Regions from separate parts of the Paenibacillus sp. 2KB_22 genome, predicted to be linked through region 2. Evidence: riboswitches for the same ligand, from Rfam matches in the RefSeq annotation. Region 2 holds a riboswitch; the other holds the start of a gene.

Region 1 (4,074 bases), on a different contig from region 2:
GGCGGCTTGCAGGGCATCCCAGTCCGTGACTCCATCCTTATAGCCAATCTCGACAATCTCCAGACGGAGTCCGTGCGCATACGCCTGCAATACCTGACGAGCTTCCGGATGAACGGTGCGGGATACGATGAGCTGTTTGCGACGAGTTGCCGCTGCGGCCAGATTACCTGCTTCAGCAAAGGCAGTTGCGCCATCATACATACTGGCATTGGCTACAGCCATGCCAGTTAATTCACAGATGTAGGATTGAAATTCGAAAATGGCCTGCAGTTCACCTTGGCTGATCTCAGGCTGATAAGGTGTGTAGGCGGTGTAGAACTCGGAACGGGAAATGACATGATTGATGACGGAAGGAACATGATGATCGTATATGCCTGCGCCGAGGAAGCTGGCGTGTGTTTCAAAATTGGCGCCGGCGCCGGCTTGTTTGGACATATGACGTGTCAGCGCATATTCATCGAGTTTGGAGGATACGGGCAGCTCACCCTGATAACGAATCTCTTTGGGAATGTCCTGGAACAGTTCCTCCAGCGAATCCACACCGATGGTGGCGAGCATGGCGCTCTGATCCTGCTCGGTCATGGGAATGTAACGGTGCTTGCTCATGCTTGATCAGCTCCTTGAGTAGGTGTCTTTGACGTTCGTGTCCGTTTATGAAAAGGGGTCTTCACGACCTCGGCCTTCAGTTTCTTACCTCGGATCTCAATCTCAAGCGGGGTTCCGAGCGCAGCGTATTTGCTGTCGATAAGGGCAAGCCCCAGATTACGCTTCAATGTAGGTGATTGCGTACCTGTTGTCACTTCGCCAATCTGTACGCCTTCTGCGTAAATCGGATAGTGCGGGCGGGGGATACCGCGTTCCAGGACTTCGATGCCAACCAATTTGCGGGCAGGCCCGTCATTTTTTTGCTGTAACAAGGCTTCGTGTCCGATAAAAGGTCCGGCATTCAGCTTCACAAACATGCCAACACCAGCTTCGAGCGGAGAGATGGTTGCCGACAATTCCTGTCCGTACAATGGGAGCCTCGCTTCAAAGCGCAATGTATCCCGGGCACCAAGTCCGGTTGGCACCAGTCCGTGACCTTCACCAGCTTGCATTAATCCATTCCAGACCACAGCGGCCTGATCTGCAGGAACATATAGTTCAAAGCCATCTTCTCCGGTATAACCCGTACGGGACAACAGCAACTCTACACCACATACTTCGGCATTCTGCACAAAACGAAACGGTTCAATCGCCGATACATCTGTATTTGTAACTTTTCCGATAATATCTACAGCCAGTGGACCTTGCAGGGCGAGTAGCGCCGTCTGCTCCGAATCGTTGGTCATGCTCACGCCAGGGATCAAGTGTTCTTGCAGCCACGCCCAATCCTTGTCGATGTTGGAGGCGTTAACGACGAGCATGTAATGCTGATCTTCCAATTTATACACGAGCAGATCATCCACCACACCGCCATCTGGATAACACATCAGGGTATACTGGGCTTGACCCGGAACCAGCGTAGTCACGTCATTGGTCATCATTTGTTGCAAAAATGTTTCGGCTTGCTCACCTCGTACGGTGAATTCGCCCATATGGGATACATCGAACAGTCCAGCACGCTCACGCACCGCTTCATGTTCTTTCTGGATTCCGCTGAATTGCACTGGAAGCTCCCAGCCTCCAAAATCAATGCACCGTACGCCTTCATATTGCTGATATAGGGGAAAGAGTGGTGTTCTAAGCAAATCGGACATCAAATCACCTCGTCTTGGGCCGTCAAACGGCCGAATATGCAATCGTGGATCAATGAACCAGGGTATTTTTTAATTTTTCAGCTAGAAGTCATTCGTAGATAAGTATGGTAAGGCAGCTATGGCAGCGCCGATTGAAATCCTGCTTTTCGTTTTTTTGGGAAAAAGGAAAAGGACAGGCCAAAGAATCGGCATGCCAAGTAGCACGCTGTATTCTAAGGCTCTGTCCCTTGTACCTGAGAGTTACCCCGCTGTGTTGTACAACAGGTTTCCCCTTGGGTGATCATAACGCCCGCACAGGGCGAATAGATGCTCTCCAGAGTTGCGTCCCGTAAAAGTCCTTTTGCCTGAGAGATTCACCCCCGCTTATCGGTGGTTTACTCCTTCGGCGTTACCTCATGTACATCCCGAATCGGGTGTCATGGGTAATCTCTCCCTTTACATTCATCCGCGGGTATAACATAGTCCAATAAACACATTTACTCCTCTCATTAAAACGTGAATCCACTGCCAATGTCAAGAACGATATCATCAAAAATAATTAAAAACCGAATATTTATTGTTTAATCAATATAATCGTTCGTGTATTTAAAAAGACTGCGCTTACTATTCTAATATTCACCAGTATATGTAGAAAGAGTGTATTCAGGTTACGGTTTGAGGAGGCGATTATCAAATAAATTGTGAGGTATCTTGACATTTGAATCCGAAATATCATACGCTATGTTTTGGGAAAAAGGTTAAGGTCAAAGAACGCATGCACTCATTAATGAAAAGCGAGGCGGATATCGATGAGCGAATTGAAAAGTGATTTCCTGTACAGTGAAGAGCACGAATGGGTGCAAACCGTAGGGGAGGATACTGTACGTATTGGCATTACCGAGTTCGCTCAGCATCAGCTGGGTGACATTGTGTTTGTGGAATTGCCTGACCTTGAATCCAATGTAAAAGCAGAAGACAGCATTGGAACGATTGAATCGGTCAAAACGGTGTCGGACTTGTTTTCTCCCGTCACAGGTTCAATTATTGCAGTCAATGATTCGTTGCAGGACTCACCTGAACTTGTGAACAGTTCTCCTTACGAGGAAGGTTGGATGATTGAGATCCGTGTTGAGGGAGATCTGACAGCAGCGTTGTCTACATTGATGAATGCAGACGCGTATCGTAAACATACGGAAGAATAGGATCAACGAACTTGTACTTATTAACATATATTTGATAACAAAATGAAATATGCTTCTTATTGTTTCGACCTGTGTGAGCCGGATGCTTGCACAGGTTTTTTGTGTTTTCCAAGAATGATGTTGGATGAGGATTCAAGCAGATTGAGGATGTAAATCACCTGCTTGGACCAAACTATAGGTTAGAAAATGATTTTGGAAATGACAAAAGTCATAGGCGGGAAAAGCCTTGTGTACCAATGGGTTCAGCCATTATGCATCGGTTAAAACGATTACATAACCTAATGTTGTCATCATTGTTCATGACGAAAGTACGCTTTCATTTCATTGAACAGGAGAGCATTCTCGCTTAGGATTACAGCAGGGGAGAAATGATACCCCTTTCATAAATCATAATCACTTGATCCAAGGAGGATAATACAATGAGTAATTTGGACCAATCGTCCAATTCCAAAGGTGGGCTACGGGTAGGTGTGCAGCGTTTTGGCCGATTCCTGAGTGGTATGGTCATGCCGAATATGGGAGCGTTCATCGCCTGGGGATTAATTACGGCCATGTTCATTCCAACAGGCTGGTTCCCTAACGAGACACTAGCACAGCTAGTCGATCCGATGATTAAATATTTGCTGCCACTGTTAATTGGTTACACCGGGGGTACGATGGTGCATGGTCAGCGTGGTGGTGTCGTAGGTGCCATTATGACCATCGGGGTCATCGTGGGTAGTGATATTCCGATGTTCCTCGGTGCCATGATTGCCGGACCACTGGCAGCATGGATTATCAAAAAATTCGATAAATCAATCGAAGGTAAAGTTAAAGCCGGATTTGAAATGCTGGTTAATAACTTCTCAGCCGGTATTATTGGCGGCATCTTGGGGATCATTGCTCTACTAGGCATCGGGCCTGCTGTAGAAGCGATTAGCAAAGTATTGTCTGCCGGGGTACAAGGCTTGATGAATCTGGGCTTGCTACCGCTGGTCAACCTGATTATCGAACCAGGTAAAGTATTGTTCCTGAACAATGCAATCAACCACGGGATTCTGACACCAATTGCAACAGATCAAGCAAGAGAATTGGGGCAATCCGTATTATACATGCTTGAATCGAACCCAGGTCCGGGACTTGGAATCCTGCTTGCTTACTGCTTCTTCGGACGC
Region 2 (4,074 bases):
TGGTACGAAGAGTAAGAAGGCACTGGATGAGATTGTGGAAAAAAGCTTGCGTCGTGCTGCGCTCTGGGACGAAGTGAAAGACAGGCTGAATGAATCAGCCCTGTCTCTCTCAGGTGGACAACAGCAGCGTCTATGTATCGCCCGCGCCCTGTCTGTTGATCCGCAGATTCTGCTGCTCGATGAGCCTGCATCTGCACTTGACCCGGTATCCACGGGTAAAGTTGAAGAATTGATTACCGAGCTCAAGAAGGAGCTGCGGATTGTTATTGTTACCCATAACATGCAGCAGGCAGCACGTATTTCGGATTATACAGCTTACTTCTATCTGGGAAGCATGATTGAGCACGGGGATACAGAGCATATCTTCACGAACCCGGACAATCGCTTGACCCAAGAATACATTATGGGTCGTTTTGGTTAATTGGATCATGGAGTGTCACATAGGGCAACAGACAGAGAAATGAAGAAATAAATAGAGACAAAAGAAGCACAATGCCTGGACGCTTGTTCGGGAGTTGTGCTTTTTTTAATTTATAATTTTAGTGGAATTTTCTGTATGCGGGATAAACATTATGCTACGATATTCAGTAATAAGAGAGCGTTTACACAACTTCGAAGGAGATGTTGATAATCACTACGAATCAGAGGTCTTATGACCACATGGCAACCGATATCATACAGAATTACACGATTGAAAAACCTGTCGTTTCTTATATTCGTCACAATGAGAACCTGACGTATCATGTCGTTGATGAAGCGAGCGGGCAGAAGTATCTGCTGCGTATCCATCAAGCTGCATATGCAAGTATGTCAGGCATTCAGCACACGCCTCCTGCACTGGAGGCAGAGATGAACCTGCTTCATGAGTTAAATGCAACGACAGCATTACGCGTACAACATCCGGTACGCAATGTATCGGGAGATTGGGTCACGTTATGGACAAGTGAAGCAGGTAAAGAAATCTGCTGTACAGTACTGGAGTGGATTGAGGGCAGGGACATCCAGCAGGGAGAACGTCTGACAACAGAGCAGATATATGATCTTGGTGCGCAACTACAGATGCTTCATCAATATGGGCGTGTTCAGAATCAGACAGATCGAACAAAGGTACGGCCGACATATGGCAATATCCATGAGAATTTGGTCATGCTAGGGCAGCTGGAGGAGGGAGTCCGATTGGGGATTTTTACAACGGAAGACTTCGATCTGCTTCGTGAGACGTTTGAGAACATTAATGAGCAGCTAGCAACGTACCCACAGCACACGGGGACCTGGGGCGTCATTCATGGGGATATTACTCGCAACAATCTGCTGATAACGGATCAGGGGATGTCCATGATTGATTTTTGTCTACACGGTTATGGTTATTATCTTTTCGATGCCGGAGGGGCAGCGCTTATGTTCAATCGAGAGGAACGTGACATATTCTTATCCGGATACACCAAACAGATCGCACCACTGACGGATCGTGATATCCGATTAATGGAAGGGTTCATGTTGATCTTTACACTTGGTTATTATGCTTTTCAGATGGCGAACGAGTCTAGGCACGAATGGATGAAAGATCGCATGCCGAAGCTATGTAGCAAGTATTGCAGACCTTATGTACAGAACGAGAGTATCTTCTACAAACTGTGAATTATAATTCAGATGTGCAGATCCGGAAGCGCTATGAACAGGAGGTTCAAAGATTATGGTTGCCTGAATACCCGAACAGTTTCGTGGACATTATCATAAATAGTAGTAAGCGCTTTATGAATTGAAGGAGAATAAAATAATCTGTTTAAAAAGTTCTTTTTATCGTATTAATGTGATGAAATCTGACAATATATTCTGGTTTCCAGCGGTTCAACAGGAAATGAAGGAAATACATCCAAAGATATCGTTAAGTTTGTTGACACTGATCTTCCGGTCGATTAATCTTAATGAAGAAGAATGAACGATTTCCATTACTGTTCTGACATACGCTCAGAATGGTTCCATACAGCGGATGATAACGAGCGGGAGAGACCTGAGTTAGCCGAGCAAAATGGCTAGTGTTCAGGCACCGAAGGAGCAAGCTGCTGCGCACCCGGCCCAGTGGTTAATCTCTCAGGTAAATGTACCATCGTTGGACGCAACTCTGGAGAGTGCGCGAACTGCGCCACCCAAGGGGTATATGATCAGTTAGCCTGGTGACCTTGTCTGCAATTGCAGGCCATGCACCATGTCGTGAGACACTGCTGATCGTGAAACTCTCAGGTATCGAGGACAGAGAGAGGGCCTGAGGCCTTCTTCTGTCCTTTTTTGATGTCATCATTCAGTAATAAAGGAACATTATGGCATGGGATCTGGATGGAAATGACGAATACAATTGGAGGGTTATAAGGTGCGATTTAAAGATGTTTTCTCAATTATTGGTCCGTCGATGACGGGGCCTTCAAGTTCACATACAGCTGGAGCAGCAAGGCTGGGAAGAATCGCTCGTCAGTGGCTAGGTTGTACGCCTGAACGTGCCCGGCTGACACTATACGGTTCATTCGCTGATACGTATCAGGGGCACGGAACAGATCTGGCACTGATCGGCGGTCTGCTGGATTATGTCACAGACGATCCGCGTATACCGGATGCAGAGCAATACGCAGAGGAAGCGGGCATGGAAGTCGAGTTTTATACAAGCGGCCTGCCTGCTCCTCATCCCAATACGGTCAAAATTGAGTTGTGGCATGCAGGACGTACATGTTCCTTAATCGGTGCTTCTATTGGTGGTGGTAGTGTATCGGTGCATGCGATGAATGATTTTCGTGTTCAGATTAGTGGTGAGTTTCCGACACTCGTTCTGCGACATGCGGACAAAGCAGGAGTGCTTGCCTCGGTAACGTCCACGATCAGTTCATCCGGGGTTAACATCGGGTATATGCAGGTGGACCGGAAAGCCCGTGATGGCGAAGCGCTTACTGCGATGGAGATGGACGGCGTGCCGAATCCTGATATGCTCAAGCGTCTGAAGGAGCTGGATCATGTACTGGACATTCGTGTCATCGATTTGAAGAGAGGAGTTGATTCGGATGCGATTTAAACATTTACACGAACTGAATACGATCTGTACAGCGGAATCCAAAACGATTGCTCAACTGATGATTGAGGAGCAAGTTCAGGAGACCAATACACCGGAAGCGGATGTTGTGAAGCAGATGTCTGAATATTATCAGGTGATGAAGGAAGCGGTACGTAAAGGGTTAACGGAAGATACCACATCACGTAGTGGATTAACGGGTGGAGACGGTAAAAGAATGGCCGAGTACATTCGCAAGGGTGAGACTTGCTCTGGTGATGCTTCCGCACTTGCCATGGCGTATGCCCTGTGTGTATCTGAAGTGAATGCCTCCATGGGCCGGATTGTGGCAACACCTACAGCCGGTTCCTGCGGCATCATCCCTGGCGTTTTTATCAGCTCACAGGAGCGATTTGGCTGGACGGACGAACATTTGGTGAATGGGTTGTTCTGCGCGGGAGCGATTGGTTATGTTATTGCCAACAATTCATTTATCTCCGGTGCGGAAGGTGGTTGTCAGGCAGAAGTGGGGTCCGCGATCGGCATGGCTGCGGGTGCCATGGTTGAACTGCGTGGAGGTACACCGGAACAGGTCGTTCATGCTGTTGGCCTAGCGTTAAAAAATACACTGGGCCTTATCTGCGATCCGGTCGCAGGCCTCGTTGAGATCCCGTGCATCGTCCGTAACGGACTGGGTGCAGTTACGGCGCTGGCTGCGGCTGACATGGCCCTGGCCGGAGTGCGTAGTGCTATTCCGTCAGATGAAGTCATCGACGTTATGCTGGAAGTAGGCAGTGCGATGCCGAGCCGTCACCGGGAGACAGCCCAAGGCGGGTTGGCTCAGACACCAACCGGTCGCAAAATGATGCAGAAGCTGGCTAAACCGAAGGCAAAGCGTGCAGAGCCTGAGACGGAGTCCGCGACTGAAAATGAAAATGACGTAGAACCTAAGGCGTAATAGAATCGGTATGAATTAAATCTAACTTAACGCTATCTCATGTAGTCCTTAGTCTTGATTATTAAAGGTGATGCAGCGCTCT

What was found. Region 2 has a riboswitch for glycine ahead of sdaAB (L-serine ammonia-lyase, iron-sulfur-dependent subunit beta). Riboswitches for the same ligand answer to the same signal wherever they lie in the genome.
Region 1: another riboswitch for glycine. It lies ahead of gcvT (glycine cleavage system aminomethyltransferase GcvT); the one in region 2 lies ahead of sdaAB (L-serine ammonia-lyase, iron-sulfur-dependent subunit beta).

Annotation. Positions count from the first base shown of each region.
Region 1 covers NZ_JBFRHG010000002.1:1,689,193-1,693,266, reverse strand. The annotation lists gene gcvPA (aminomethyl-transferring glycine dehydrogenase subunit GcvPA) at 1-606, opposite strand, end outside; gene gcvT (glycine cleavage system aminomethyltransferase GcvT) at 603-1,739, opposite strand; glycine riboswitch at 1,958-2,058, opposite strand; glycine riboswitch at 2,062-2,184, opposite strand; gene gcvH (glycine cleavage system protein GcvH) at 2,528-2,920, shown strand; gene AB4111_RS18540 (PTS mannitol transporter subunit IICB) at 3,340-4,074, shown strand, end outside.
Region 2 covers NZ_JBFRHG010000005.1:143,911-147,984, reverse strand. The annotation lists gene pstB (phosphate ABC transporter ATP-binding protein PstB) at 1-421, shown strand, start outside; gene AB4111_RS24625 (phosphotransferase enzyme family protein) at 661-1,638, shown strand; glycine riboswitch at 1,992-2,116, shown strand; glycine riboswitch at 2,121-2,256, shown strand; gene sdaAB (L-serine ammonia-lyase, iron-sulfur-dependent subunit beta) at 2,369-3,058, shown strand; gene sdaAA (L-serine ammonia-lyase, iron-sulfur-dependent, subunit alpha) at 3,048-3,992, shown strand.